DNA from 3 places in the Nakamurella alba genome. Region 2 is predicted to be linked to each of the others. Evidence: riboswitches for the same ligand, from Rfam matches in the RefSeq annotation. Region 2 holds a riboswitch; each other region holds the start of a gene.

Region 1 (9,873 bases), on a different contig from region 2:
CGGCGGCGGGCGTCGTCGATCCGGGAGGTCAGTGCCGCCTCGGCCGCGGCGTACCGGTCCACGAACCCGGCGGGGTCGTCGTCGAAGTCCAGCCGGCGCCGGACCACCTCGGCCCGCAGGCCCGGTTCCCGCGGCGCGGTCACCTCGACGGTGAGCCCGAACCTGTCCAGCAGCTGCGGCCGCAGCTCCCCCTCCTCGGGGTTCATGGTGCCGACCAGGACGAACCGTGCACCGTGGGTGACGGAGACACCGTCCCGTTCCACCGACGCCCGGCCCATGGCCGCCGCGTCGAGCAGCAGGTCGACCAGGTGGTCGTGCAGCAGGTTCACCTCGTCGACGTAGAGCAGTCCGCGGTGCGCGGCGGCCAGCAGTCCCGGCTCGTACTCGGTGACCCCGTCGGTGAGCGCCCGCTGCAGGTGCAGGGACCCGACCACCCGGTCCTCGGTGGCACCGACCGGCAGCTCCACCAGCCGGGCCGGCCGGTCGCCGGCGTCACCGCGGTGCTGCGGCAGGTCCGGGCAGCGCGGGTCGGGATCGGCGGGGTCGCAGGAGAACCGGCATCCGGCCACCACCCGCACCGGCGGCAGCAGCCCGGTCAGCGCGCGCACCGTCGTCGACTTCGCGGTGCCCTTCTCGCCGCGCACCAGCACCCCGCCGATGGCGGGTGAAACCGCGCAGAGCAGCAGGGCCAGGCTCATGTCGTCGGCGCCGACGACCGCGCTGAACGGGTACCCGACCGGGGCCACCGGAGCAGTCGGGTGCACGACGACAGACACGGAACCTCCTCCGCGGGTGTCCACGCCCGCGCCACGGGACGCCGAGCCGTGTCCGGCAGCGGCGGACGGACGCGGACGTCCTGGCTCCCTGCCGCCCGGGATGGTCCGGTCCCCGGGGCGGTCAGGTCACAGTGGCGGGACCGCTGCGGATTCGTGGCGCACCGCGCCACCCACCGCATTCCTCCACGACCGTCGGCGGTCATGCTGCCACAGCCGGCGGCCCGCTAAGGTCCCGGGTCGTGTCCAGCCACGTCTCCGCCACGGCCTCCACCCCGGCCCCGATCGCCGTCGTCGGCATCGGTGCCGACGGCTGGCCCGGGCTGGACGACCACCGTCGGCGGGTCCTCACCGGCGCGGCGACCGTGGTCGGCGGGCCCCGCCAGCTCACCCTGCTCCCGGACGACGTCGGCGCACGGCGCACCCCGCTCCCCCGCCCGCTCCGGGACCGCCTGCCGGCCCTGCTCGAGCAGGCCGCGGCCCCGGTGGTGGTGCTCGCCTCCGGCGACCCGCTGCTGTCCGGGATCGGCAGCACCCTGCTGGACCTGCTCGGCCCCGACGCCGTCGAAGTCCTGCCGCACCTGTCCTCGGTGACCCTGGCCCGGGCCCGGATGGGCTGGCGCGCCGAGGATGTCGCCGTGGTGTCGGCGGTGGGCCGGCCGCTGCACCCGGTACTGCGAGAGATTCATCCGGACGCCCGGATCGTCGTGCTGTCCGCCGACTCCGGCACCCCGGCGGCACTGGCGGCCCTGCTCACCAGGCACGGTCACGGCAACGCCGCGATGACCGTGCTCGCCGACCTCGGTGGTGCCGAACTCCGGCTCGACGGCACGCCCGGCGCCTGGCCGGACGTCACCGTCCCCGACCTGAACCTGGTGTGTCTGCACGGCTTCTCGACCGGATCCAGCACCACCCCGGGACTGCCCGACGAGGCCTACGAGCACGACGGGCAGCTGACCAAACGCGAACTGCGGGCCGCCGCCCTGGCCCGGCTCGGCCCGCGGACGGGTGAACTGCTCTGGGATCTCGGCGCCGGCGCCGGGTCGATCGCGATCGAGTGGTGCCGGCAGCACCCGCACAACCGGGCCGTCGCCGTCGAGTCCGACCCGGAACGGGCGGACCGCATCTCCCGCAACGCCTCCCGGCTCGGCGTCACCGTCTCCGTCGTCACCGGTCGCACCCCCGACGCACTGACCGGGCTGCCCGATCCGGATGCGGTGTTCGTCGGCGGCGGACTCGGCGGTGAGGGCGGGGCCGCAACCCTGCGGCTGGCCCGGGAGTCGCTGCGCCCGGGCGGGCGGCTGGTCGCGCACGCGGTCACCCTGGAGGGCGAGCAGTCGCTGCTCGCTGCCGCCGGTACGAACGGTGGTGACCTGACCCGGATCTCGGTGGAACGGGCGCTCCCGCTGGGCCGCTGGACCGGCTGGACGCCCGCCCGCCCGGTGGTCCAGTGGGCACTCGACGTTCCCCGGGAGGGCTTCTGATGACCGTGCACTTCGTCGGCGCCGGACCCGGCGCGGCCGACCTGCTCACCCTGCGGGCGGTGCGGATCCTGCAGGCCAGCCCGGTCTGCCTCTACGCAGGCACCTACGTCACCCCCGAGGTGCTCGGGCATTGCCCGGACGGCGCCGAGCTGATCGACAGCCAGCACCTCGACCTGGAGCAGATCGTCGGGCACCTGGTCCGGGCGCACCGGTCCGGCAAGGACGTGGCCCGGCTGTGTTCCGGTGACCCGTCGCTGTACTCGGCGCTGGCCGAGCAGACCCGCCGGCTGGACGAGGTCGGTGTGCCCTGGCAGGTGGTGCCCGGGGTGCCCGCCTACGCCGCGGCGGCGGCGCTGCTGGGGCGGGAGCTCACCGTGCCGGAGGTGGCGCAGACGGTGGTGCTCACCCGCACACAGGCCAGGTCGACGAGAATGCCGGAGACCGAACGACTGTCGCTGCTGGCTGCGTCCCGGGCGACGCTGGTGCTGCACCTGGCGGTCACCCGGGTCCGGCAGGTGGTCGAGGACTGCCTGCCGGAGTACGGCGCGGACTGCCCGGTCGCCGTGGTGCACCGCGCCACCCAGGCGGACGAGGTGGTGCTGCGCGGCACCTTGGCGACCATCGCCGACCGGGTGGAGGCCGCGGGCCTGCGTCAGGCGGCGGTCATCGTCATCGGGAGGGCTTTGGGCGCCGAGGGTTTCGTCGACTCACACCTGTACGGCAGCCGGTACCGACCGTGAGGTCCACACCCCGTGCGACCCGGCGGTCGTCCGGGTGGACCCGACGATCAGCAGGCAGCCCATGTCGATGGACGCCGGGTCCAGCGCGCCCAGCGTGGTGATCTCCACCGACTCGGCTGCGCGGCCGACCTGCCGGCCCACCACCACCGGCACGTCCGCGGAGCGGTGCTGCAGCAGCAGGTCCCGGGCGTCGGCGACCTGGGTGGTCCGGCTGCGCGAGGCCGGGTTGTAGATCGCGATCACCAGGTCGGCGGCGGCGAGTGCGGCCAGCCGGTCCCGGACCACCGACCAGGGCTTGAGCCGGTCGGAGAGCGAGACGATCGCGTGGTCCCCGCCGAGCGGCGCCCCGGCCCGGGCGGCCACCGCCTGGGCCGCGGTCATCCCCGGCAGCACCCGGATCCGCACACCGGCGAACCGGTCGTCGGCGCCGGCCGCCTCGAAGACCGCGGCGGCCATCCCGAACACCCCGGCGTCGCCACCGGACACCACCGCGACCCGCTGCCCGGCCAGCGCCAGCTCCAGCGCCAGCGAGGCCCGGTCCAGCTCCACGGTGTTGCCGGAGGCGTGCCGTACCAACCCTTCCCGCTGCGGCACCCGGTCCACGTAGGGCGCGTACCCCACCACGTGGTCGACCTGCCCGAGGGTCGCCGCCACCTCCGGCGTCACCCAGCCGTCCGGCCCCGGACCGAGCCCGACCACCAGCAGCTCCGCCGGCGGTGCGGCCGCGGGTTCCGCCACCGCAGCGGGCACCGCGGCCCGGGCCAGCCGCCGGTCACCGCCGGGTACCAGCACCAGCGAGAAATACGGCACCACAGCGGGATCCACCTCGGCGGCCGGCAGCACCCGCTGGTCCGCGGTGCTCGCCCGCTCGACGTAGACGGCGCCGGCTTCCCGGCCGGACTCGCGCAACGCCTGCCGCACCTCCGGGAAGGTGCGGCCCAGCTTCATGATCGCGGCGGCCTGGGTGTCGGCGAGCCGGCGCGCGAGCTCCGGTGCCGGCAGGGTGCCGGGCAGCACGGTCAGCACGTCCTCGTGCCGGGCCAGCGGCAGCCCGGCCGCCGCGGCCGCGCCGGACACCGAGGTCACGCCCGGCACCACGCTCGCCGGGAAGCGCCCGGCCAGCCGGTCGTGCAGGTACATGTACGACCCGTAGAACATCGGGTCGCCCTCGCACAGCACCACCACGTCCCGGCCGGCCGCCAGGTGCACGGCCAGCCGCTCCGCCGACTCGTCGTAGAAGCGGTCCATCACCGCGGGATAGCCGCCGGGGTCGGCGGTCTCGCCGGTGGTGACCGGGTAGACGAGCGCCTCCTCGATCACCCCGGCCGGCAGGATGTGGCTCGCGATGGTCCGGGCGATGGACCGCCCGTGCGGGCCGGAGTGGTAGGCGACGACGTCGGCGGCCGCCACCAGCCGGGCGGCCTTGAGGGTGATCAGCTCCGGGTCACCGGGTCCGAGTCCGACGCCGGCCAACGTACCTGTGCTGCTCATATCTCCTGCTCCCTGGCGAGGGCGTTGACCGCGGACGCGGCGAGCGCGGATCCCCCGCGGCGTCCTCGCACGGTGAGGTACGGCACCCCGCGCCCGAATGCGGCGAGGGCCTCCTTCGATTCGGCGGCCCCGATGAAGCCGACCGGCAGGCCGACGATCGCCGCCGGCGGCGGCGCACCGTCCGCCAGCAGCTCCAGCAGGTGGAACAGCGCGGTCGGGGCGTTGCCGATCGCCACCACCGCACCGGCCAGCCGGTCCCCCCAGAGCGACACGGCCGCAGCGGATCTGGTGGTCCCCCAGCGTGCCGCGAGGCCGGGCACCCGCGGGTCGCGCAGCAGGCAGACCACCTCGTTGCCGGCTGGCAGCCGGGCCCGGGTGATCCCGGCGTCGACCATGTGCGCGTCGGTGAAGACCGGCGCCCCGGCCGCCAGCGCCGTCCGTGCGGCGGGGACCAGCTCCGGGTGGATCTGCAGGTCCGCCGCCAATTCCGGCTCGCCGGCGGCGTGCACCATGCGGACGGCGACCCGCTCCGCCACCGCGGGCAGGTGCGCCAGCGCGGCCGGGTCGATCTCGGACCGGATCATCGCAAAGGAATGACGGTAGATCTCCGCGCCGTCCCGCACGTAGTCGTAGCGGGCGGTCGGCGGCCGCAGCACGTCGTCGATCATCCGGTGACCTCCCACGCCCGGACCGAGCGGTGCTCCCCTGCCGGCGCGCCACAGGCCCGCGGGCACCCGATCACGTGCACCCGCCCCCGATGGCCCTGGGTCGCGAGAGATGCTGCCACCGGCCGGGTGTCGGCCCGTCCGGACGGGCAGCGCGGGGCGCCGGTACAGGCGCTGATGCCGCTCCACGCCGCGTCCCCGTCCAACAGGAAGCCCGCGTCCGCCAGCACCGGCGCCATCCCCGGTGCGGCCGTCGGCAGCACGATCCCGCGCCATGGCGTCACCACGACCTCCGGTTGCCCGCGCAGCACATCCAGCATCGCCGGGGTCAGCACCCCGAGCGGTACCGCGGTCGACAGCGCGACGTCCCCGTCGTCCCGGGTGAGCACCCCGTACGGCATCACCACCGGCGCCCGGGGCTGATCGGGCGCGGTCGTGACGCCCGGCAGACCGTCCGGCAGCTCGTCCACGTGCCAGGCCCGGCCCCGCACCCGCAGGAACTGCGAGGCGAGATCAACGATCGCATCGGGGATCCCGGCAGTCGCCACCGACGGCCCGAGGCGGCCGCCGATCAGCAGCCAGCCGTGGTCCTGACCGGTCATCCGCACCCCGAGGTCGAGCCGCAGGCCGGCGAGATCACCACGCCCGTCGTCGATCCCGAACAGGAACCGCCCGGGCAGTCCGGCCAGGTCCGGGGCAGCGCACACCGCGCGGTCGAGAGCGTCGACCAGTGAACGGATGTCGGCCGTACCACCGGTGATCCCGGACAGCGGGGAGGCGGTGACGTTCCGCACCCGTTCGTGCCCGGGGGCGGGCAGCAGGCCGGCGTCGGACAGCAGCGTCACCAGCGCCGCCGGGGCCTCCCCGTCGGGATCCGGCCGGATGCCACGGATCTGCACGTTCCCCCGCGAGGTCAGCTGCAGGTCGCCGTCACCGAACCGGTCCGCGGCCCCGACGAGGGCGGACAGTGCCACCCCCGGCAGCCGCCCGCCGGGCAGCCGCAGTCGCACCAGCGCGCCGTCGGCGGCGAGGTGCGGACGCAGCAGACCGGGGCACCGGTCCGCGGCGGAACGGGCGATCGGTGGGGACACGGCGCCCATGGTGGCACGGCCGCTAGAGTGGTCGTCACCAACGCACCACCCCGCAGTTGTCAGGAACCCGGCGAGCATCCGGGACGGCCTGAGCCACTGTGACCGGGGAGCGCGTCCCGAGTTCCGCCCCGGTCCGCCGGTGCGGGCGTCACTGCCGGTCCGCCGGTGGGAAGGCGTCGGGGCGGGCGTCGATCCGGAAGTCAGGAGACTGACCTGCGGGGACGTCCGAACCGGTCCCAGGCCCGGTGGAAGGAGCTCCGCCATGCCGCGTCTCGCGCTGCTGTCCACCTCGGACACCGATCTGCTGTCCGCCCGCGCCTCGGGTGCCGACGTGGTCCTGGCCAACCCGGCCCGGATGGAGATCGCCGATCTGCCGACATTCCTGCAGGGCTGCGACCTGGTCCTGGTGCGGATCCTCGGCACGGTCCGGACCTGGGCGGACGGGCTCGACGCCATCCGGGCGACCGGGCTGCCGATGGTGGTGCTCGGCGGCGAACGCACCCCGGACGCGGAGCTGATGCGGCTGTCCACGGTGCCGATCGGCGTCGCCGCGCAGGCGCACGGCTACCTCGCCGAGGGCGGCCCGGAGAACCTGACCGAGCTGCACGCCTTCCTGTCCGACACGGTGCTGCTGACCGGCACCGGGTTCGCCCCGGTCCGCCCGCTGCCCGACTGGGCCCTGCTCCCCCGCGACCCGGCACCGCGGCCGGACGGGCCGCGGATCGGCGTGCTCTGCTACCGCGCCCACCACGCCAGCGGCAACACCGCCTTCGTGCACGCCCTCGCCGACGAGATCGACCGGCAGGGCGGGTTCGGTGTCCCGCTGCACTGCGCCTCGCTGCGCACCGCTCCGGCGGACCTGCTGGCCGAGCTGGGCCGGCTCGACGCACTGGTGGTCACCGTGCTCGCCGCGGGGGGCAGCAACCCCGCGGCCGCGAGCGCCGGCGGTGACGACGATGCCTGGGACGTCTCGGCTCTCGCCGACCTGGACATCCCGATCCTGCAAGGGCTGTGCCTGACCCGGGGCCGGGACGAGTGGTTGGAGTCGGACGACGGGCTCAGCCCACTCGACGTGGCGACGCAGGTCGCCGTGCCCGAGTTCGACGGCCGGATCATCACGGTGCCGTTCTCGTTCAAGGAGACCGATGCCGACGGTCTGCCGCGGTACGTGCCGGACCCGGAGCGCTGCGTCCGGCTCGCCGGGATCGCGCTGGGCCACGCCCGGTTGCGGCGCACGCCGCCGGCGGAGCGGCGGATCGCGATCATGCTGTCCGCCTATCCCACGAAGCACTCCCGGATCGGCAACGCGGTCGGCCTGGACACCCCGGTGTCCACCGTCCGGCTGCTGCGCGAGCTGCGCGACGCCGGCTACGACGTCGGACCGGCCGACGGCCCGGACGCGTTGCCCGGGCTGGCCCCGCTGCCGCCGATCGACGGCGAGGAGCCGGACACCACCGCCGGCAATGCGCTGATCCACGCCCTCATCGACGCCGGCGGCCAGGACGAGGAATGGCTCACCGCAGGGCAACTCGCCGGCCAACCGGTCCGCATCCCGGCGGCCCGGTACCGGGAATGGTTCGGCGCGCTGACCCCGGGCCTGCGGGAGGCCGTGACCGACGCCTGGGGGGAGGCGCCCGGCGAGCTGTTCGTGGACCGCTCCACCGACCCGGGCGGGGAGATCGTGCTGGCCACCCTGCGGGCCGGGAACCTGGTGATCCTGATCCAACCGCCGCGCGGGTTCGGCGAGAACCCGGTGGCGATCTACCACGACCCGGACATGGCGCCCTCGCACCACTACCTGGCCGCCTACCGGTGGATCGAGCAGGAGTTCGGCGCGCACGCCGTGGTGCACATGGGCAAGCACGGCAACCTGGAGTGGTTGCCCGGCAAGAACGTCGGCATGTCTGCGGACTGCGGCACCGACGCGGCGCTGGGCAGTGTCCCGTTGATCTACCCGTTCCTGGTCAACGATCCCGGCGAGGGCACCCAGGCAAAGCGCCGGGCGCACGCGGTGATCGTCGACCACCTGGTGCCGCCGATGGCCAGGGCCGAGTCCTACGGCGACATCTCACGGCTGGAGCAGCTGCTCGACGAGCACGCGAACGTCGCCGCGATGGACCCGGCCAAACTGCCGGCCATCCGGGCGCAGATCTGGACGCTGATCCAGGCGGCGAAGATGGACCACGACCTGGGAATCGGAACCCGGCCCGACGACGAGGGTTTCGACGACTTCCTGCTGCACGTCGACGGCTGGCTGTGCGAGATCAAGGACGTGCAGATCCGCGACGGCCTGCACGTACTGGGCGCCGCGCCGACCGGTGAGGCCCGGGTCAACCTGGTGCTCGCCATGCTGCGGGCCACGCAGATCTGGGGCGGCTCCGTGGCCCATCCGGGGCTGCGCGCCGCGCTCGGCCTCAAGGACGGGGCCGACCTGGCCGCCGTCGACGCCGCCGAGACCACCGCCCGGTCGCTGGTGGAGGCCGCCGAGGCCGCCGGCTGGGCACCGTCCGCGATGGCCGGCGTCGTCGCCGGGGTGCTCGGCGACACCGACCCGGCGGTCACGTCGGTCATGGGGTTCGCCGCCACCGAGATCGTGCCGCGACTGGCCCGTACCACCGACGAGATGTCCGCCGTGCTGCACGCTCTCGATGGCGGATTCGTCGCCGCCGGGCCGTCCGGGTCGCCACTGCGCGGCCTGGTCAACGTGCTGCCGACCGGGCGGAACTTCTACTCGGTCGATCCCAAGGCGGTGCCCTCCCGGCTGGCCTGGGACACCGGCTCGGCGATGGCCGCCTCGCTGCTGGAGCGACACCTGGCCGACACCGGGGAGTACCCGCGGTCGGTGGGACTCTCGGTGTGGGGCACCTCCGCCATGCGCACCTCCGGCGACGACATCGCCGAGGTGCTGGCGCTGATCGGCGTCACCCCGGTCTGGGACGAGGCCTCGCGCCGGGTCAGCGGGCTCGAGGTCATCCCGGCCGCCGAGCTGGGCCGGCCGCGGATCGACGTGACCGTCCGCATCTCCGGCTTCTTCCGGGACGCCTTCCCGCACGTGGTGTCGATGCTGGACGACGCCGTGCGGCTGGTGGCGGCGCTGGACGAACCGGCGGAGGTCAACTTCCTGCGGGCCCACGCCGACGCCGACCGGGCTGTGCACGGGGACGACCGGCGGGCCACCACCCGGATCTTCGGCTCGGCGCCGGGCAGCTACGGCGCCGGAATCCTGCCGCTCATCGAGTCCGGGAACTGGCGCGACGACTCCGATCTCGCCGAGGTCTATACCGCCTGGGGCGGCTTCGCCTACGGCCGCGACCTGGCGGGCGCGCCGGCGGCCGAGGACATGCGGGCCAACTACGCGCGGATCGCGGTGGCGGCCAAGAACACCGACACCCGTGAGCACGACATCATCGACTCCGACGACTACTTCCAGTACCACGGCGGCATGATCGCCACGGTGCGGGCGCTCACCGGCACCGCCCCGCGCGCCTACATCGGCGACTCCACCACCCCGGACGCGGTGCGCACCCGGTCGCTCGGCGAGGAGACCGCACGGGTGTTCCGGGCCCGGGTGGTCAACCCCCGCTGGATCGCCGCGATGCGCCGCCACGGCTACAAGGGCGCCTTCGAGA
Region 2 (9,873 bases):
TGAGCGAAACCACAGTCGTGCCCGAAACGGGCCAATCGCCCATCCCGGTGGCCGCCGACCCGACCGTGCGGATCCCGGCCGACGTGGTCCGGGCCGCCGACACCCCGTCGGCGGCGACCGCGGGCCGTCGGCACCGGCGACGGCGCACCGACGACGACACCCCGGAGCGCTTCTCCGCCACCCGCTCGTCGCACCACCGCGCCGACCCCGCCCACGGCGGTCGCGCCCTGATCATCGGCGGGTCCGGTGCCGTCGGTTCGCTGATCGCGGCCGGACTGGCCGACGACGGTTTCCGGGTGGCGGTGCACCACGGCCAGCGCGCGGACCGGGCCCGGGAGATCAGCCGCGCGCTGTCCGGGCGCGGGCATCTCGCCGTCGGAGCGGATCTCACCGATCCGGACGCCGTGGAGCGCATGTTCGACGCCGTGGATCAGCACTTCGACGGGATCGACGTGGTGGTGCACGCCGCCGGCACCCCGCGCAGCACGGACATCGGCGCCGCGTCCGCCGCCTGGGGCGAGGCGTGGGCCACCGCGCTGTCGGTGGAACTGCTGGGTGCCGCCCTGGTGGCGCAGGCCGCCGCCCGCTCGTTCGCCGGCCGCGGGCAGGGGGGCCGACTGGTCCTGCTGGCCGACCAGGGTCGCGCCGGGACCGGTGTCGCGATGGACCGCGCCCTGTCGCAGGGCATCGCCGGACTCGGCGCCGGCCTGGCCGTGGAGCTGCAGGGTCAGGGGATCCGGGTGGCCGTGCTGAGTTCCGGACCGTCGGCCGGCTCGGATGGCTGGGACCCGGCAGAGGTCGCGTCGCTGGTCTGCCGGATCTCGTCCGGTCCGCCGGGCGGGCCCTCGGGCGCCGTCGTGACCATCGACTGACCCGTGCCTTCGGCAGTCGCGTCGTCGGCGGCCGGGCTTGGGTCCGCATCTGCTGACGGGCGATCCGCGCCGGCGCGCCGGAGACGCGTCGGGGCAGGCGCCTGCACCTGCCACCCGCGTGGCACTGCGCCGTCGCGGCCGTCCCAGCGGGCCAGGAACCGGCGCAGCACCGACACCGTGCAGAGTGCGACCGCGGCGCCCACCAGGTCGACGGCGATGTGCAACTCCACGGTGTCGGCGACCGCCTGCTCGCTGGTGCCGAACGCTCGCACCAGGGTGGCCACCACCAGCACCGCATTCAGCACCCAGAGCACCCACCAGGCCGTGATCCAGCGGGAGACCCGTTGCGGGCGTTGATCTTCCGAACCTTCCACCTGCAGTCCGAGGTCGATCTCGGACAGCACCTGACCGATCCCGTGCAGGTTCCAGACCGGCACGACCATCCGGGCCAGCACCGAGGCCGGTCGCCGGGACGGCGAAGCCCCGGCCCGGTGGGCGGTCGCGGCGTGCAGGCGCACCAGCGCCGGCAGCACCAGGACCGCGGTGAGCAACGCGCCGGCCACCGCCGTCCAGCTCGCGGACACCACCAGGGCCTCGCTCGCCCGGACCGGCACCGGTGGCAGCACCTCGGTCCGGCCGCGGAGCATGAGCACGTAGCGCCAGGTCTCTCCGCTCGCGGCGATCACCGCAGCCAGGGCGGTCAGTCCGGCGGTCAGTGCACCGATCCGCAGGGCGCTCCGCGCCCGGCCGAGAACGCCTGCGGCGTCGTCGCTCTCGGTCTGCACGGTGGCGGTCCGCCAGATGACGGTGGGGAAGCCCCAGCGCGGCGGCCGCCCGTGATAGGACGGCGGGCCGTGATAGGCACGCGGCGGTGGTTCCGGCCGGCGACCGACGGTCACCCCTGGCGGCGGGTGCGCCCGCCACCGCTGGATCGGCAGCGGGGCCGAGCAGTAGACGCAGCTGTGCACGCCGCGCGGCATCGGCGGCTGGGTGCGGGCGCAGCGGGGACAGCGCACGGTCAGATGATCTCCGGGGCCCCGCCGCTGCCGGCGCCCTCCAACGGCCGGCCGGCGCGGGCCCACTCCATCATCCCGCCGGCGACGTTGACCGACTCCCAGCCGTTGGCGTTGAGGAATTCGGTGACCCGGGCGGACCGGCCGCCGGACCGGCAGATGACGTAGAGCGGCGCTGCCTCCGGCACCTCGCCGAGGCGGCCGGTGAGCGTGGTCATCGGGATGTGGACGGCGCCCGGCGCGTGCCCGGCCTCCCACTCGTCGCTCTCGCGCACGTCGAGCAGCACGGCGTCGGCGGGCACCTGGTCGATCCCGACCTCGGGAACCTGGGATGGCATCACGCCCTCCATCCTCCCACCCACCCCCGCGGGCGTCCCCGGATCCGGAGCGATGGGGAGCCGGGCGGGTGCGGGACGACTCCGGAGCGGCGGGGAGCCGGGCGGGTGCGGGACGACCGAGGAACGAGGAAGGACTGCAGCCGCTCAAGCCGGCGGACCGGCGCGACAGTCCACTCGGAACGAGGGAGCGACTGCAGCTGCATCAACCGGCGGACCAGCGCGACTATCAGACACGGAGCGCTCGGGAGGGCGGTGTGGAGTCGGGTCACTCGCTGCTGCGGGAGTCGTCCGCCTCGACAGCTCGGTATCGCGCCAACTTCTCCTCGTAGGCCGCCTCACCCACGCGCGTCCTGAACTGCTCCTTGGACAAGAACCTGAGCGCGCTCGAGCCCGAGAAATCTGATTCCGGATCCGACGAATCACCTACATCCGGATTCGTGCGGGCGGACCCCGCAGGCCCGACGGCCAGGACCGCCAGCAGGACGCCGATCCCGACGAGGAGTGTTCGATACATGCCCGACCTCCGTGAGCCTCACCGGACCCGCCGCCCCGAACGGTACCCGGCAACGTTCCGCCGGCGGCCGCTCGCGCGTGCTGGAAGCCGCTGCGGCGTCATCAACCGGCGGACAAGCGCTGCCATCGGACACGGTGCTCGCCCGGCCGGGCGGGTCACACCGAGTTGACACCACCCGGACCTGCCTGGGACTTTGGACCGGTTGTGCCCACCTGGCAGGGGAAGCCGGTCCGACTCCGGCACTGACCCGCAACGGTAGGTCCGCGGCCCGCGCCGCGGACGAGTCCGGATACCTGCCCGGTGCGAAACGGCTCCACACCACCCGTCGAGGTCCGCGGGCGGAGTCCCCCCGCGTCGCAGCGGGGGTACGTCCGTCGGGACCCAGCTGAGAGGCCCCGATGTCCTTCCTGATCCGTACCGCCGCGGTCGTGTCCGCGACGGTCCTGGGCGCCGGCGCGCTGCTCGCCGCCCCCGCCCTCGCCGTCCCCGCCGAAGGGCCGGTGTACACCACGGATCCGGCCGCGGGTGCGGCCGGCTGGCTCGCCCGTCAGCTGGTCGACGGTGACCACATGCAGACCGATTTCGGCGGCACGAAGTACGACGACCAGGGACTGACGGCGGACGTCATCCTCGCGCTGGACAGCGCCAAGGTCGGCCAGGACGCCGCCGCGGCCGCCACCGGCTGGCTGGCGGACAACGTCCGGACCTACGTCGGCAACGGCGAGACCGAGTCGTACGCGGGCGCGTTGGCCAAGACCATCCTGGTCGCCGACGCCCAGGGTGAGGACCCGCGCAACTTCGGCGGGGTCGACCTCGTCGTCCAGCTGGAGAACCTGCACTCCCAGACCGGCCGCTACAGCGACGTCTCGGAGTACGGCGACTACAGCAACGCGATCACCCAGTCGCTGGCGATCATCGCGCTGAACCGCACCACCGACGCCGCGCCGCAGGACGCCGGCGCCTCGCTGCGCAGCCTGCAGTGCCAGGACGGCGGGTTCGCCCTCTCCTACGACGTCCAGCCGTGCGTCAGCGATCCCGACGGCACCGCCCACGCGATCCAGGCCCTCAACCCGGGCGAGTCCCAGGAAGCCGCACTCGACTACCTCGAGGGCATCCAGCAGGAGAACGGCGGCTTCACAGCCGCGGCCACCGGCGGCGTGCCGGGTGCGGTCAACAGCAACACCACCGGGCTGGCCACCGCCGCCCTGCTCAAGGGCGACCGCCCGGATCCGGCCGCGGCCGGCATGCAGTACCTGACCGGTCTGCAGGTGACCGTGAACGGCGACGACGTCGGCGCGATCGCCTACGACGGCACCGGTTTCGACGCCACCACCGCCCCGCGTGCCACCTCGCAGGCGATCCTCGGCCTGATCGGCGCCGACCTGAACACGGTCGACAACACCGACGCGGCCGCCGAGGCGCCGGTGCTCGAGGGCACCGACCCGCCGACCAGCTCGAGCAGCGCGCCGAGCTCCAGCAGCTCCGCCGGCTCCAGCACGAGCCCCTCGTCGTCGTCCGGCTCCTCGACGTCGTCCCCGTCCAGCTCCTCCGCTCCGGTGTCCTCGACCTCGGCCCCGTCCACCCCGTCGACGAGCACCCCGGCCACCACCGCGACCACCCCGGCCACCAGCACGTCCGAGTCGGCGTCGGTCTCCGCCGATCTGGGCTCGGTGGCGCAGGGCGGCTCCGTCACGGTCACGGTGAGCGGCTTCCTGCCGGGCGAGACCGCCCGGGTCGAGCTGCACTCCACCCCGATCGTGCTGGGCACCTTCCTGATCGGCGCCGACGGCGCCGGCTCGGCCACCGTCACCATCCCGGACGACGCCGAGGCCGGGCAGCACGAGATCTGGGTGATCGGCGAGACCTCCGGTGTGGTCGTCACCATCCCGGTCACCGTCGAGCCCTCGCTGGCCGCGACCGGCGTCTCCTCCGGCGTCACCACCCTGGGCATCATCGGCCTCGTCACCCTGCTGCTCGGCGGGTCGCTGCTGCTGATCGCCCGTCGTCGCAGCGTGGCCGCGGGACACCGGCACCGATGATCCGCACCCGGGCCAGGAACTCCCGCGCCCGGGGACACCACCGGTTCCGCCCGCTGTTGCTGTCCCTGCTCGCCGCCGGTGCCGCCCCACTCCTCGGGGCGGCACCGGCCGCAGCGGCAGCGGCCGTGCCGTGCACCGCCCAGCAGGTCACCGTTGTCGTCGGGTCCGACGTCAGTTGCAGCGGTGACGCCGCGAACGGCCTCGCTGCCCTGCAGTCGGCCGGCCACAGCTACGCTTTCGTCCCGCGCCAACCGGGCTTCGTCTGCCAGATCGACGGCCAACCGGATCCGTGCAACGGGGCGCCCTCGAACGCCTACTGGTCCTACTGGCACGCCCAGCCCGGCGGTACCTGGGTCTACAGCACCGCAGGAGCCGGCTCGTACGACCCGGCCCCGGGCAGCGTCGAGGGCTGGGCCTTCGGTGCCGGCGACCCGCCGCCGATCGACCCACCGACCCTGGCCGCGCCGCCCACCAACCCGAAGCCCACCCCCACGCAGGCACCGGCGCCGACCACGCCCAAGCCCACCCCCACGAAGACCACTCCGGCTCCGACCACCCGGGCGACGACCCCGCGGCCGACCACCGCCCCGGTTCCGACGACGCGGACCACTGCTGCCCCGCCGACAGCACCGTCTCCCACGACACCGCCGACCACGCAGGCACCTGGCACGACCGCCCCGGCTCCGCCGACGGCGCCGACCGCCGACCCGCCCACGGCCGACACCACTGCCGAGCAGACCGATGGCGGGCCGGACACCACAACGACCTCCGGAACGGCCACCACCGGCGCACCGTCGACGCCGAGCCGCTCCCCCGCTACCTCCGCGATCCCGCCGAGCGCGTCGTCCCCGACCCGGCTCTCGCACCAGGGCAGCTCCGCGCCTCCTGTACCAATCAGCTCGACATCGGCCCCGGCCCCATCGGCCACCGGATCGAGCGACACCACCCCGTCCGCCGATCCGTCGGTCCTGCCCGCGTCGGCGGCCACCTCCGACGAGAACGACTCGTCGGCAGGCACCATCTGGGGTGTGGTGGTCGGAGCGCTCGCGGTCGCGGGACTGGGCACCGTCGCGGTGTTGCGGTCGCGACGGTCCCGCGGGTGACGGCGCAGGTCCGTCCGGAGGCGTGGTGGATCTGGGCGTTGTGCCTGGCCGCGACGGCCGACCGGACCACCAACCCGATCCTGCTCGCGACGTTGATCGCGGTGACCTGGTTCGTGGTCAGCAGCTGCCGTTCCCGCGAACCGTGGGCGCCGGGCTGGACGCGCGGGTTCGCCGCCTTCTTCAAGCTGGCCCTGGTCGTGCTGGCCATCAGGACCGTCTTCCACATCCTGCTCGGCTCGCCCACCGGCGGTCCGGTGCTGTTCACCCTGCCGACGGTGCACCTGCCGGACTGGGCCACCGGGATCGGGATCGGCGGGCCGGTGTACGCCGACGGCCTGCTCGGCACGCTGTACGCCGCGCTGTCGCTCGCGGTGCTGCTGTGCTGCGTCGGCGCGGCGGTGGCGCTGGCCGATCCGCGCCGGCTGCTGGCCGCGCTGCCCGGGGCGCTCTACGAGGTCGGCGTCGCGGTGGTGGTCGCCATGTCGTTGGCGCCGGAACTGCTGGCCGGGGCGCAGCGGGTCCGCCGGGCCCGGGAACTGCGCGGTGACGCCACCGCGGGCCGCGGGCTGCTGAGGCGGATCCGCGCCTGGGCCCGGCTGGCGCTGCCGCTGCTCGCCGACGCCACCGACCGCGCGCTCACCCTGGCCGCGTCGATGGACGGGCGCGGGTACGGCCGGGAGGGCGGCCTGGGTCGCACCGGCCGCCGGTGGACGGCCGGCCTGGTGCTGGTCGGGCTGGGCGGTCTGGTGCTGGGGATCTACGGGCTGTTGGACACCACCACCCCGCTGCCGGTGACGGTCCTTGCGCTGGTGATCGGCTGCGGCGCCGCCGTCGCCGGCCTGACCGCCGGGTCGCGCCGGGTGGTCCGTACCCGGTACCGCACCGACCCGTGGACCTGGCGGGACGGTGTGGTCATCGGGTCCGGGCTGGTCGCGCTGGCCGGGTCGGTCGTCGGTGGCCTGCTCGACGCCCCGCTCGACCCGCCGGACCTGCTGGCCCTGCCGCCGCTGCCGGTGCTGCCGTTCGTCGCCGTGCTGGTCGCCGCGCTGCCCGGACTGCTGCTGCCGACCCGGGTGCCGCCGGTGCACCGGGCCGCCGATCCGGAGATGGTGACCGCCCGATGATCCGCTTCGACGGCGTCTCCGTCCGCTACGACGGCGCCACCCGGGACACCCTGCGCGGCGTCGACCTGGAGATCCCGGACGGTGAGTTCTGTCTGGTCGTCGGGCCGACCGGCGCCGGCAAGTCGACACTGCTGGGGCTGGTCAACGGGCACGTCCCGCACTTCACCGGCGGCACGGTCACCGGCCGGGTGCGGGTGGACGGCCGGGACACCAGGCAGTCCCGCCCGCGGGACCTCGCCGACGTGGTCGGCGTGGTGGTGCAGGACCCGCGGCGCGGGTTCGTCACCGACCGGGTGGACGACGAGCTCGCCTACACGATGGAGTCGCTGGCGCTGCCGCCCGAGGTGATGCGCCGCCGGGTCGAGGACACGGTGGACCTGTTGGGGCTGGCCGAGTTCCGGCACCGGCCGCTGGCCACCCTCTCCGGCGGGCAGCAGCAGCGGGTGGCGATCGGCGCCGCGCTGACCGCGCACCCGTCGGTACTGGTGCTCGACGAGCCCACCAGCGCACTGGATCCCGCCGCGGCCGAGGAGGTGCTGGCCGCCCTGCACCGCCTGGTGCACGACGTCGGCATCACCGTGCTGCTGGCCGAGCACCGACTCGAAAGGGTCGTCGGTGATGTGGATGCGGTGATCCTGGTGCAGCCCGACGGGCACGTCTGGCACGGCCCGCCCGGCCCGGTCATGGACATCTCCCCGGTGGTACCGCCGGTGGTGGAGCTCGGACGCTGGGCCGGCTGGTCCCCGCTGCCGCTCACCGTGCGGGACGCCCGGCGCCGCGCGGCGCCGTTGCGCGAGCAGGTCACCGCCCCGGCCCGTCAGGCCGACACCGCCGGCACGGGAGTCATCGGCCTGCTGAAGCTCTCGGCCGGACACGACGGTCGCACGCCGGTCGCCGGACCGCTGACCGTCACCGCCGGCAGCGGGGAGATCATCGGCCTGATGGGACGCAACGGCGCCGGGAAGTCGACACTGCTGTGGACGATCGCCGCTGCGCTGACACCGATCTCGGGCTCGGTGCTGGTCGGCGGTGCTGACCCGCGGACGCTGCCGCCCGCCGACCGGCGCCGGTCCGTCGCCCTGGTCCCGCAGCAGCCGGGCGATCTGTTGTACCAGCGGAGTGCCGCCGCGGAGCTCCGGCAGTCGGACGCCGATGCCGCCCGGCCGCCCGGCACCACGGCAGCGCTGTTCGCCGAGCTGGCACCGGGCGCCGACGCCGACCTGCACCCGCGTGACCTGTCCGAGGGGCAGCGGCTGGCCCTTGCGCTGTCGATTCAGATGGCCGCGCAGCCGCGCCTGCTGCTGCTCGACGAGCCCACTCGCGGGCTGGACTACCCGGCAAAGCAACGACTCTCGACCCTGCTCCGGCAGTGGTCGGCCGACGGCGTCACCGTGCTGCTGGCCAGTCATGACGTCGAGTTCGTCGCCGGCGTCTGCCGCCGGGTGCTGATCCTGGCCGACGGCCGCCTGATCGACGACGGCCCGACCGCGTCCGTGGTGACCGCCTCCCCGACCTATGCACCGCAGGTCGCGAAGATCATGGCGCCGGTGCCGGTGCTCACCGTCGACGAGCTGCGAGCCGGGATGCCGTCATGACCGATCACCTCACCGGCACACCGACCGCGCTGCGCATCCACCCGCGCTCGACCGTCGCGCTGCTGCTCGCCTTCCTGGCCACCGTCGCGGCTTTCGGCTGGCCGCTGCTGGTCTCGCCGGACTCCGGGCTGGCCCACGGCAACGACGCGACCCTGGTGTTCGCCGTGCTGCTCCCGCTGGTGCTTGCGGTGGTGCTCGCCGAGCTCAGCGAGGGCGGCATCGACGCGAAGGCCGTGGCGATGCTCGGCGTGCTGTCCGCGGTGGGCTCGGCGATCCGGCTGCTCGGCGCCGGTACCGGCGGGATCGAGCCGGTGTTCTTCCTGATCGTGCTGGCCGGGCGGGTGTTCGGCCGCGGGTTCGGGTTCGTCCTGGGCTGCACCACCCTGCTGGCCTCGGCACTGCTCACCGGCGGGGTCGGTCCGTGGCTGCCGTTCCAGATGCTCGGTGCGGCCTGGGTCGGGTTCGGCGCGGGCTGCCTGCCGGCCGTCCGCGGCCGGTGGGAGATCGCCGTGCTGGCCGGCTACGCGACCCTGGCCGCCCTCGCCTACGGAGTCGCGCTGAACCTGTCGTTCTGGCCGTTCACCCTCGGCGGCGGCACCGAGATCTCCTTCGTACCAGGTGATCCGGTGGCCGACAACCTCCCGCGACTGCTCGCCTTCAGCCTGGCCACCTCGCTCGGCTGGGACCTGATGCGGGCGGTCACCACCGTGCTGCTGGTGGTGCTGGCCGGGCCCGGGGTGCTGTTCGTGCTGCGCCGGGCGGCCCGCAAGGCCCGCTGGGCCGGCTGAACCCGACTACTTGATCAGCCGGGAGAGCCGGCGGTCGGCGAGCAGCTTGCCGCCGGTCTGGCAGGTCGGGCAGTACTGGAAGGACCGGTCGGCGAAGGACACCTCGGCCACCGTGTCACCGCAGACCGGACAGGGCAGCCCGGTGCGGGCGTGCACCTTCAGCCCGGTGCGCTTCTCGCCCTTGAGCCGGGCGGCCTCCGCACCGACCGCCTTGCCGACGGCCGCGTTCAGCACCGAGACCATCGCCGTGTACAGCCTTTCCAGCTGCTCGGGCTTGAGTGTGCCGGCAGTGGCGAACGGCGACAGCTTCGCCTGGTGCAGGATCTCGTCGGAGTAGGCGTTGCCGATCCCGGAGATCACCGGCTGCTCGGTGATCACGTTCTTGATCCGGCCGGTCCGGCCCTTCAGCAGCGCGGCGAACTCGTCGGCGGACAGCGACAGCGCGTCCGGCCCCAGCCGGGCCACCCCGGGCACCTGCTGCGGATCG
Region 3 (9,873 bases), on a different contig from region 2:
GCCGCGGCCGGAGCGGCAGGAGGGACAGGGACAGCAGGGACGACAGCCGGGGCTGCGACCGGAGCGGGCTCCGGGGCGGCGGTCGCCGGCGCCGCGGCGGACACCGCGTTGAGCCGGCCGTCGGTACCGCGCAGCGTCGACTTCTCCACGTGGGTGGCAGATGTCGACCGCAGGTAGTAGGTGGTCTTGCACCCGGTACGCCAGGCGAGCCGGTACAGCTCGTCCAGCTTCCGGCCGCTCGGCGCCGCTACGTAGAGGTTGAGCGACTGCGCCTGGTCCAGCCACTTCTGCCGCCGGGAGGCGGCCTTGATCAGCCAGGACCCGTCGACCTCGAACGCGGTCGCGAACAGCTCACGGATGTCGTCGGGGATCCGATCGATCTCCACCAGCGACCCGTCGAAGTACTTCAGGTCGGCCACCATCACCTCGTCCCAGAGCCCGCGTTCCTTCAGCACCCGCACGAGATGCTCGTTCACCACGGTGAAGTCGCCGCTCATGTTCGACTTGACGAACAGGTTGCGGAACGTCGGCTCGATCGACTGCGACACACCCACGATGTTCGAGATGGTCGCCGTCGGCGCGATCGCCATGATGTTGGAGTTCCGCACGCCCACCGTGCGCACCCGCTCACGCAGGGACTCCCAGTCGAGCCGCGCCGTGCGGTCCTGGTCCAGGTCACCACCGCGGGCGTCGGCCAGCAGGGCGATGGAGTCGATCGGCAGGATGCCCCGGCTCCACAGCGATCCGTCGAACGACGGGTACCGGCCACGCTCGGCGGCGAGCTGCGACGACGCCGAGATCGCCCAGTAGGAAAGGTGTTCCATCGAGACATCGGCGAACTCGACCGCCGCCTCGGAGGCGTAGGGCACCCCGAGGGTGTACAGCGCGTCGGCGAAGCCCATCAGCCCCAGTCCGACCGGGCGGTGCTTGAGGTTGGACCGCCGGGCCGACGGCACCGTGTACAGGTTGATGTCGATGACGTTGTCCAGCATCCGCACCGCGGTGGTGACGGTCCGGCGCAGCCGCTCCACGTCCAGCCCGTCCGCGGTCACGTGGGCGGCCAGGTTCACCGAACCGAGGTTGCAGACGGCGGTCTCGCTGTCGCTGCCGGTGCGGGTGTTGAGGGTGATCTCCGTGCACAGGTTGGACGAGTGCACCACCCCCGCGTGCTGCTGTGGGGACCGCAGGTTGCAGGCGTCCTTGAAGGTGATCCACGGGTGCCCGGTCTCGAACAGCGCGGTGAGCATCCGCCGCCACAGGTCGACGGCGGGAAGCCGCCGGAACACCCGGATCCCGCCGCGGTCGGCGGCGGCCTCGTACTCGGCGTACCGGGCGGCGAAGGCGTCGCCGTACAGGTCGTGCAGGTCCGAGACCTCGTCCGGGGAGAAAAGCGTCCACTGCCCGCCCGCCTCCACCCGGCGGAGGAACTCGTCCGGCACCCAGTTCGCGGTGTTCATGTCGTGCGTCCGCCGGCGGTCGTCACCGGTGTTGCGGCGCAGGTCGAGGAACTCTTCGATGTCGATGTGCCAGGTCTCCAGGTAGGCACACACTGCGCCCTTGCGCTTGCCGCCCTGGTTCACCGCGACCGCGGTGTCGTTCGCGATCTTCAGGAACGGGACCACGCCGGAGGACGTGCCGTTGGTGCCCTTGATGTGTGCGCCGATCCCCCGCACCGGGGTCCAGTCGTTGCCGAGGCCCCCGGAGAACTTCGCCAGCATCGCGTTGTCCTTGATGCCGGCGAAGATGGAGGCGAGGTCGTCGTCGACGGTGGTCAGGAAGCACGAACTCAGCTGCGAGTGGGTGGTCCCGGAGTTGAACAGGGTGGGGGTCGAGGCCATGAAGTCGAAGGAGGACAGCAGCCGGTAGAACTCGATCGCCCTTTCCTCACGGTCGATCTCGCGCACGGCGAGCCCCATCGCCACCCGCATGAAGAACGCCTGCGGCAGCTCGTACCGCACCCCGTCGTCGTGCAGGAAGTACCGGTCGTAGAGGGTCTGCAGCCCGAGGAAGGTGAAGGTGCCGTCCCGCTCGCCCTCCAGCGCCGCCGCGACCTTGTCCAGGTCGAAGCCTGCCAGCTCCGGGTCCAGCCGGCCGAGGGCGATGCCCCGGGCCACGAAGTCCTTGAAGTACGCGGCGTACCGGTCGTTCATCGCCGTCGCGGTGGCCTGGTCCGGCGTGCCGGTGATGTGGCTCAGCGCCTCCGATCGCAGCGTGTCCGCCAGCAGCCGGGCGGCGACCTGGGAGTACCGCGGCTCGGTCTCCACCAGCGCCCGGGCAGCCATGATCGGGGCGAGACCCAGTTCCTTCTCGCTGATCCCGTCGTACAGGTTGGCCTCGGTCGCGGTCAGTACCGCGTCGGCCGAGGCGTCGGCCAGCCCGGCGCAGGCCTCGTCGATGAGCACGCGGAGGCGGGCCCGGTCCAGCGGCACCCGGGTGCCGTCGGCCCTGGCGACGGACAGCCCGGCGACGGTCGCGGTCTGCGTGCCTGCGCGCTCGGCCCGGGCGCGACGATGCTCCTCGCGGTAGAGCACGTAGGCACGGGCCACGGCCTGGTGACCGTCGCGCATGAGGGCCAGCTCGACCTGGTCCTGAACGTCCTCGAGGTCGACCGGGCGGCCGGTGTCGCCGTAGCGCCGCTCCAGAGTGCCGACGACCGCCTCGGTGAGGGAGGTGACGACAGCGCGCAGCCGGGAGGACCGGCCTGCGGTCTCGCCCTCGACGGCCAGGAAAGCCTTGGTGATCGCGACCGCGATCCGGCCCTGGTCGAAGGGGGCGACGGACCCGTCGCGGCGGCGCACCGACATCGGTGCGGTGGGGACCGGATGGTCCGGGGGTGTTGCGGACAGGTGGGTGGCGTCCAGGGTGCTGGTCAAAGCTCTCTCCTCGCGAGCCGTCGGTGACGACGGATCCGGGGGAGCGTGCGCACCCCGGCGGCAGCAGCCGCGGGGGCGGACGACCCTCCCTCGGGGTCAGTCGTGCACGGGCGCCGGTGGCGCCCGTCCCGAGGCAGGTCTTCGGACTCGTGGGCACGTGCCGTCTCCGGCACACCTACTGACGGTCGCTTCCCGGGCTCTCACCCAGTGCTGTCCGGCTGCTCTTCTCGAGCCGCCGGGACCGTGGTCGTTCCCACTCACCGCTGCGGGGCAGTCCCGGAATCGCACCGGGTTCCCTGTTGCCTCTCCCCGGTGTCACCCGGGGAGAACCTTCGGTAGCGAGGACAGTACATGTTGGGGTGGGCAACTCTGACCACCCCCAGATGTCGTGGCGTGTCGCGACGACCGGGGTGGCGACCGGTCCGCCGGTGGCACCTTCTGACATCGGTGTCACAATGTCCTCAGCAGGTCCGACGGGTCGACGACGACGGGAGTTCCAGGATGCCGGAGAGCATGCGACGGGTGATCGTGCGGCCGGAGGGCGTGCAGGTCGTCGACGCGGAGCGGCCCGAGCCGTTGCCCGGCGAGGTGCTGGTGGAGATGTCGGTGTCCGGCGTCTGCGGTTCCGACGTCCATGCGGCGGCCGGCCACCACCCGTTCGTCCCGCTCCCCTATCTGCCGGGGCACGAGGTCGTCGGCACGGTCCGCGCGGTCGGTGCCGGGGTCGACGGCGTGGCCGTCGGGGACCACATCACCGTGGAGCCAACTCTGCCGTGCGGCGAGTGCAAGATGTGTCGGACCGGGCGCAGCCACATCTGCGAGCACCTCCGGTTCTTCGGCTGCGGCTACGACCAGGGCGGGATGGCGGACCACTTCACCGTTCCGGTCGGTCGCGTCCATGTGCTGCCCACCGACATCACCGACCTGCAAGCCTCTCTCATCGAGCCGCTGTCCACACCGGTGCACGCGGAGCGGATCAGCGGCGGCGTCGAGGGCAAGGCCGTCGTGATCATCGGCGCCGGCACGATCGGTCTGCTGATGCTGGCGGCGGTGCGGTATGCGGGGGCGCGCACCGTGGTCGTCACCGACATGCTGGAGAGCAAGCGCGAGCGCGCAGGGCGGCTCGGTGCCGACGCGGTCGTCGACGCCGGCGATCCCGACATGGTCCAGCACGTCCGCGAGATCCTCGGCGAGAGTGCTGATGTCGTCTTCGACTGCGTCGCACTGCAGCCCACCGTCGACCAGGCGTTCGGGCTGGCGCAGAAGGGCGGCACCGTGGTGATCGTCGGCGTCCCGCAGAAGGACGTGACCGTCCCGCTGCCGAAGCTGCAGGACCTGCAGATGCGATTGCAGGGCAGCGCCACCTACATGCCCGAGGACTACGAGCGGTCGATCGAGATCATCCGGGCCGGGCTCGTCCGGCCGGAGGACTTCATCACGGCCACCTTCCCGCTCGAGCAGGCGGCCGACGCCTTCGCCGCTGCCGCCACCGGCCACGAGGTGAAAGTACTGGTGACCCGGGAGCTCTTGGCGGGCTGACGCCGACCGATCAGTCCGGGCTGACCAACAGGTAGCGCTCGTCGTCGATGACCCGGCCCCACAGCACCGGGTCATCCAGGACGGTCACCACCGCGGACCGCCGGTGCTCCAACACGATCCGCCGGCATGCCTCCGCGGGAATACCGGCTCCGGTGGACCAGAGTCCCTCGATCACCACCAGCGACCCGCCTGGCGCGAGCAACTCCACCCACCGGCTGATCGCCGCCGATGGATCCGGCAGGGCCCACAGCAGGTGGCGTGCCAGGATCACGTTGACCGGTCCGGCCGAAGCGGGAGGGTCTGCCGCATCACCGGTCTCGTAGCTGATAGCCAACCCCGCGGCTCGCGCCTTGGCGCGGGCGCGATCGATCATCCGAGGTGAACTGTCGATGCCGTCGACCCGGTGACCCGCTTCCGCACACAGCAGGGCGAGACTGCCGGTGCCGCAGCCCAGATCGAGAATCCGAGCCGGCGGCTCCGGCAGGACCTCGCGGAGCAGGGCGGCCCAGGCAGCCCGCACCGCCGGGTCGAGCAGGCCGTGGTCGGGTTCCTGGTCGAAGGTCTCGGCCTGTTCGTCCCAGAACCGCTGCTGATCGATCATGATCCTGACGGTAGCCGTTGGCCGATCTCGACCGACGGATTGCGTGATGGAGCAGCGGTACCGCACGGTGTCGTGAGGCGAAACGGTCCATCCGTCTCGGGTGCACCTTTCGCTCGCACCCGTCGGCACTGACTATCGAACCGGTTCAGAGATCCGACATGTCGAGCACGAACCGGTAGCGGACGTCGCCCTTCGCCAGCCGGTCGAGCGCGGTCATCACCTGCGCCGAAGGAAGCACCTCGACGTCGGCCGTGATCCCGTGCTCGCCGCAGAAATCCAGCATCTCGCGGGTGGCCGGAAGACCCGCGCTGCCGGACGAACTCAACGACTTCCGCCCGATCAGCAGGTCCATCGTGTCCACCCCCACCGGACCGAGATCGCCGAGATGGCAGAGGGTCCCGTCCAGGGCAAGGGTCCGCAGGTACGGGCCGAGATCGTGGTCGGCGGAAACAGTGTCGATGATCAGATCGAGGCTGCCACGGGCGGATCGCATGGCTTCCGCATCGGTCGACACCACGACGGCCTCCGCGCCGAGCGACCGGGCGTCCTGCTCCTTGGCCGACGACGTCGTGAAGACCGTGACCTCTGCGCCCAGGGCGGCCGCGAACTTGACCGCCAGATGACCCAGTCCGCCAAGGCCGATGATGCCGACCCGCTTGCCGGGGCCGGTCTGCCAGTGCCGCAACGGCTCCCACACCGTCGCGCCGGCGCACATCAGCGGCGCCACGCCGGCCGGATCCAGCCCGGCGGGCAGCGGGTAGGCGAAGTCCGCCCGCACCACGTACTCGGCGGAGTAGGCGCCCATGGTGCGGTCGCCGGTCTCCGGATCGGCACCGCCGTAGGTCAGCGTCGGGAAGCTGTCGCAGTAGTTCTGCTGCCCGGCCCGGCACATCGGGCACTCGCCGCAGGAGTCGACGATGTTGCCGACTGCGACCGGATCACCGATGGCGACAGTGTCGACGTCGGAGCCGATCTCGCTCACCACCCCGACGAACTCGTGGCCGGGCACGACCGGGAAGGCGCTGCTGTCTGTCGAGCGCAGGGCGTGCAGATCGGTGTGGCAGACGCCGCAGTGAGTGATCCGCACCGCGATGTCACCGGCTCGCAGTTCGCGGCGCTCGATCGTGGTCGGTCGCAGATCCGCGCCCGGCGCGTCGGCCCGGTAGGCGGTGGTGGTCCTCATCGTTCGACTCCTCGCTGTCCACACGTCGTGAAGTAACCAACTGGTTGGTTCTGCATCGACTGTAAGGTCCAGCGCTCCCGATTGCAACCAACCAGTTGGTAAACTCGGCTTGTGCAGACGAACCCCGCGACCGCGAAGGGCGAGGCGACCCTGCAGCGGATCCTGGAGACCGCCACCGCCGAGTTCGCCGAGCACGGGTTCGCCGGGGCGCGGATCGACCGGGTCGCGGCAACCGCCCGGATCAACAAGGCGCAGGTCTATGCGTACGTCGGCAACAAGGAGCGTCTCTTCGACACCGTGCTGGCGGCGTCCTTCGAGCGGATCACCAATGTGGTGCCGATCGACCCGGAGCCAGGGGTGGTGGATCTCGGTGACTGGGCGGTGCGGCTGTACGACGAGTACCTGCAACGCCCGGATCTCATCCGGCTCGCCACCTGGATGCGACTGGAGCGCCGGCCGTCCGGACACCTGGTGCCGGACACCGCCCGGATGGACAGCCACAAGCTCGACGTGATCGCCGCGGCCCAGGCCGCCGGCACCGTCCGCGCCGACGCCGACCCGTTCGACGTGATGGCGATGGTCATCTCGATGTCCATGACCTGGTCGCCGGTGAGCAACGTCTACGCCGCGACCGCGGAGGAAGAGGAGCACGAGCACCAGCGGCGTCGCACCCTCCTCCACGACACCGTCACCCGCGCCTTCGCGCCCTGAGGACTGCCGCGTCGAAAGATCCGGAGAAACAAGAAGGCCCCCACCGGAGTGAGGGCCGTTCTGATCCGGAGCGATCCGGGAACTTCTGGTGGGCGAGGGGGGAGTTGAACCCCCACGTCCTTTCGGACACACGGACCTGAACCGTGCGCGTCTGCCATTTCGCCACTCGCCCGAGCGACGCCGAAAAGGTTAGCACGCAGTGACGATCGGTTTTGAATCGCCAGGTCAGAGCAGGTTCGCGCCACCTCGGCGGCACCCTCCACCCCGGCTCGCATGGATCCTCACAGCGTCTTTGTTGCGGGTGGGACAGGAGTCGCCGGGTTCGCACCTGCGGACCGAAATGATCCATGCCACCACCCGAGCCCGCGCCGCGTGCCGCCGCACGGCTCCCGGGCGGCACGATCAGGTCGATCCGTTGCGCCAGGCCACGCCCACCGTGGCTGTTCGCACCGGATCTGCCCCTGCCTGCTCGGCGGGTCCATGCCACCACCCGAGCCGCGCCGCGTGCCGCCGCACGACTCCCGGGCGGCACGATCAGGTCGATCTGTTGCACCAGGCCACGCCCACCGTGGCTGCTCGCACCGGATCTGCGGGGGCCTGCTCGGCGGAGTCTGCTCGGCGGGGGTCCCGACCGGCGGCACCCACCACCGACGGCCCCGGTGGGCGGCAAGCCCGCCCGGCGCCCCGACCACCGCGAGACCGACCAGCCACCGGGATTCACAGCAATACGTGCGGCGGAACCTGATCAAGGGCGGAACGTCCTCTGGCAGGCACCACTACGATCAACCGAGTCAGGGCTGCCCTGCCCGCGTGCATCCGCGCGCCCGCAGGAAGGTCCGCCCCGGGCCTCCGGGTGGAGGCAACACCGACGAGACAGGTGGGAGGTGACGATGGGAGTCATCCAGAGCTTCGAGCGCAAGTTGCAGGGCGCCGTGGCCGGCACGTTCGCGCGGCTGTTCGGCGGCAGCGTGCACCCGGCCGAGGTCGCGGACGCGCTGCAGCGCGAGGCGTCCGGCAAGGTCCGGCACGAGCACGGGCGCGCCATCGCCCCCAACCACTACATCGTCCGCCTCGGCCCCTCCGACCACCGCGAGGTCGGACCGGACGAGGAGCGGGTCGCCTCGGCGCTGTCCGGGATGATCAGGGATTATCTGGACGAGCAGGGATGGCAGACCTTCGGTGACGTGGCCGTCACCCTCGAGGAGTCGAATTCCCTGCACACGGGGCAGTTCCGCATCAGTTCGCTCGTCGACCCGGATGTCGATCGCCGGCCACCGGCCGGTCGAGCCAGGAGAAGCGCAGGAGTAGGACACATGAGCCAGCACCCCGACGATCGTCAGGCACCTCCCGCGCAGCCCGGGCACGACCCGCACGGCCAGCAGGGCTGGAACGAGCAGCAGGGCTGGGCGCCGCAGTCCGGCGCGCAGCCGGCCGCGCCGTACGGCGCTCCCGGTGGCTGGGGCGGCGCCCCCGACCAGGGCTGGAACCAGCCCGGCTACCCGCAGTCCGGCGCCCAGCCCGCCGCCGCGCCGGGTTACGACCAGCAGTACGGGCAGCAGCACTACGGCCAGCCCGGCCAGGGCCAGCCCGGCTACGACCAGGGCTACGGCCAGCCCGAGCAGCAGTACGGCCAGCCGCAGTCCGGCGCCCAGCCCGGCTACGACCAGGGCTACGGCCAGCAGGGCCAGCCGGGGTACGGCCAGCAGCCCGGGTACGACCAGGGCTACGGACAGCAGCCGGGTTACGGCCAACAGCCGGGTTACGACCAGGGCTACGGACAGCAGGGCCAGCCGGGCCAGCAGCCCGGCTACGCACCGCAGCCCGGGTACGGCCAGCCGCCGGCGCAGCCCGGCTACGAGCAGGGCGGCTGGGGCCAGCCCCCGGCCCAGCCCGGGTACGACCAGGGCTACGGCCAGCCGGCCCAGCCGGGGTACGGCCAGCAGCCCGGCTACGACCAGGGGTACGGCCAGCAGCCCGGCTACGGCCAGCCCGCGCCGCAGGCGGACGTGCAGGCCGTGTTGTCGGTGGACGACGGCTCGCACCGCACGTACCAGCTGCAGCGCGGGTCGAACATCGTCGGCCGCGGCCAGGACGCCAGCTTCCGGCTGCCGGACACCAGCGTCTCCCGCCGGCACATCGACATCTACTTCGACGGCCAGGTCGCGGTCATGCACGACCTCGGCTCGACCAACGGCACCTCGGTGAACGGCGCGTCGGTGCAGACGTGGCAGCTGGCTGACGGCGATGTCATCCGGGTCGGTCACTCCACGGTCGTGTTCAACATCCACGGCTGATCCGCCTGTGCCTGCGCTCGTCCTCCAGCTGACCCGGGTCGGATTCCTCATCCTGCTCTGGCTCTTCGTGCTGGCCGCGATCCGGGTGATCCGGGCCGACCTGCGGGTCGCCGCCGATCCCCGGGCCGGTGGCGGCCGCCGCAGCCGGCGCCGGGACGCGAACGCCCCGGCCCGCCCGACCGCCGGCGGGGTGGCATCGATGATCCCGACGATCCTGGTGGTTACCGCGGGCAGCCTGGCCGGCACCCGGCTGCGACTGGGCGGCGGTCCGATCCTGATCGGCCGCGCGGAGGACTCCACGCTGGTGCTGGACGACGACTACGCCTCCACCCGGCACGCGCGGATCATCCAGCAGGGGCAGGGCTATGCCGTGGAGGACCTCGGCTCGACCAACGGGACGTACCTGGACCGGACGCGCGTGCACGCACCGATCCCGGTGCCGATCGGCGTCCCGATCCGCATCGGCCGCACGGTGATCGAGCTGAGGCCGTGACCCATCGGATCCGGTACGCGGCGCGCACCGACCGCGGCCTGCTGCGGGCGAACAACCAGGACTCGGTGTTCGCCGGTGACCGGCTGCTGATCATCGCCGACGGCATGGGTGGCCATGCCGCCGGTGACGTGGCGTCCCGGCTGGTGGTTGCGGCGTTCGTACCGCTGGACGAGCTGCCC

What was found. A riboswitch is a leader RNA that binds a small molecule or an ion and turns the genes downstream of it on or off. The one in region 2 is predicted to bind cobalamin.
Region 1: another riboswitch for cobalamin. It lies ahead of cobN (cobaltochelatase subunit CobN); the one in region 2 lies ahead of GIS00_RS16995 (LPXTG cell wall anchor domain-containing protein).
Region 3: another riboswitch for cobalamin. It lies ahead of GIS00_RS12340 (ribonucleoside-diphosphate reductase subunit alpha); the one in region 2 lies ahead of GIS00_RS16995 (LPXTG cell wall anchor domain-containing protein).

Annotation. Positions count from the first base shown of each region.
Region 1 is NZ_WLYK01000001.1:851,628-861,500, reverse strand. Features, by position in the region: gene GIS00_RS03775 (VWA domain-containing protein) at 1-698, opposite strand, end outside; gene cbiE (precorrin-6y C5,15-methyltransferase (decarboxylating) subunit CbiE) at 1,016-2,257, shown strand; gene cobM (precorrin-4 C(11)-methyltransferase) at 2,257-2,997, shown strand; gene GIS00_RS03760 (precorrin-2 C(20)-methyltransferase) at 2,965-4,488, opposite strand; gene GIS00_RS03755 (precorrin-8X methylmutase) at 4,485-5,156, opposite strand; gene GIS00_RS03750 (precorrin-3B synthase) at 5,153-6,244, opposite strand; cobalamin riboswitch at 6,282-6,475, shown strand; gene cobN (cobaltochelatase subunit CobN) at 6,507-9,873, shown strand, end outside.
Region 2 is NZ_WLYK01000006.1:395,062-404,934, forward strand. Features, by position in the region: gene GIS00_RS27825 (SDR family oxidoreductase) at 1-872, shown strand, start outside; partial or broken gene GIS00_RS29045 (DUF4328 domain-containing protein) at 1,040-1,852, opposite strand; gene GIS00_RS16985 (rhodanese-like domain-containing protein) at 1,891-2,223, opposite strand; gene GIS00_RS16990 (hypothetical protein) at 2,489-2,737, opposite strand; cobalamin riboswitch at 2,921-3,052, shown strand; gene GIS00_RS16995 (LPXTG cell wall anchor domain-containing protein) at 3,136-4,776, shown strand; gene GIS00_RS26970 (putative sodium/potassium/calcium exchanger) at 4,773-5,879, shown strand; gene GIS00_RS17000 (energy-coupling factor transporter transmembrane component T) at 5,876-7,003, shown strand; gene GIS00_RS17005 (ABC transporter ATP-binding protein) at 7,000-8,598, shown strand; gene GIS00_RS17010 (ECF transporter S component) at 8,595-9,386, shown strand; gene GIS00_RS17015 (Fpg/Nei family DNA glycosylase) at 9,393-9,873, opposite strand, start outside.
Region 3 is NZ_WLYK01000005.1:32,006-41,878, forward strand. Features, by position in the region: gene GIS00_RS12340 (ribonucleoside-diphosphate reductase subunit alpha) at 1-2,804, opposite strand, end outside; cobalamin riboswitch at 2,989-3,222, opposite strand; gene GIS00_RS12345 (zinc-dependent alcohol dehydrogenase) at 3,387-4,412, shown strand; gene GIS00_RS12350 (class I SAM-dependent methyltransferase) at 4,423-5,013, opposite strand; gene GIS00_RS12355 (NAD(P)-dependent alcohol dehydrogenase) at 5,159-6,196, opposite strand; gene GIS00_RS12360 (TetR/AcrR family transcriptional regulator) at 6,308-6,907, shown strand; tRNA gene GIS00_RS12365 (tRNA-Leu) at 6,994-7,079, opposite strand; gene GIS00_RS12370 (DUF3662 and FHA domain-containing protein) at 7,798-9,201, shown strand; gene GIS00_RS12375 (FHA domain-containing protein FhaB/FipA) at 9,209-9,694, shown strand; gene GIS00_RS28650 (PP2C family protein-serine/threonine phosphatase) at 9,691-9,873, shown strand, end outside.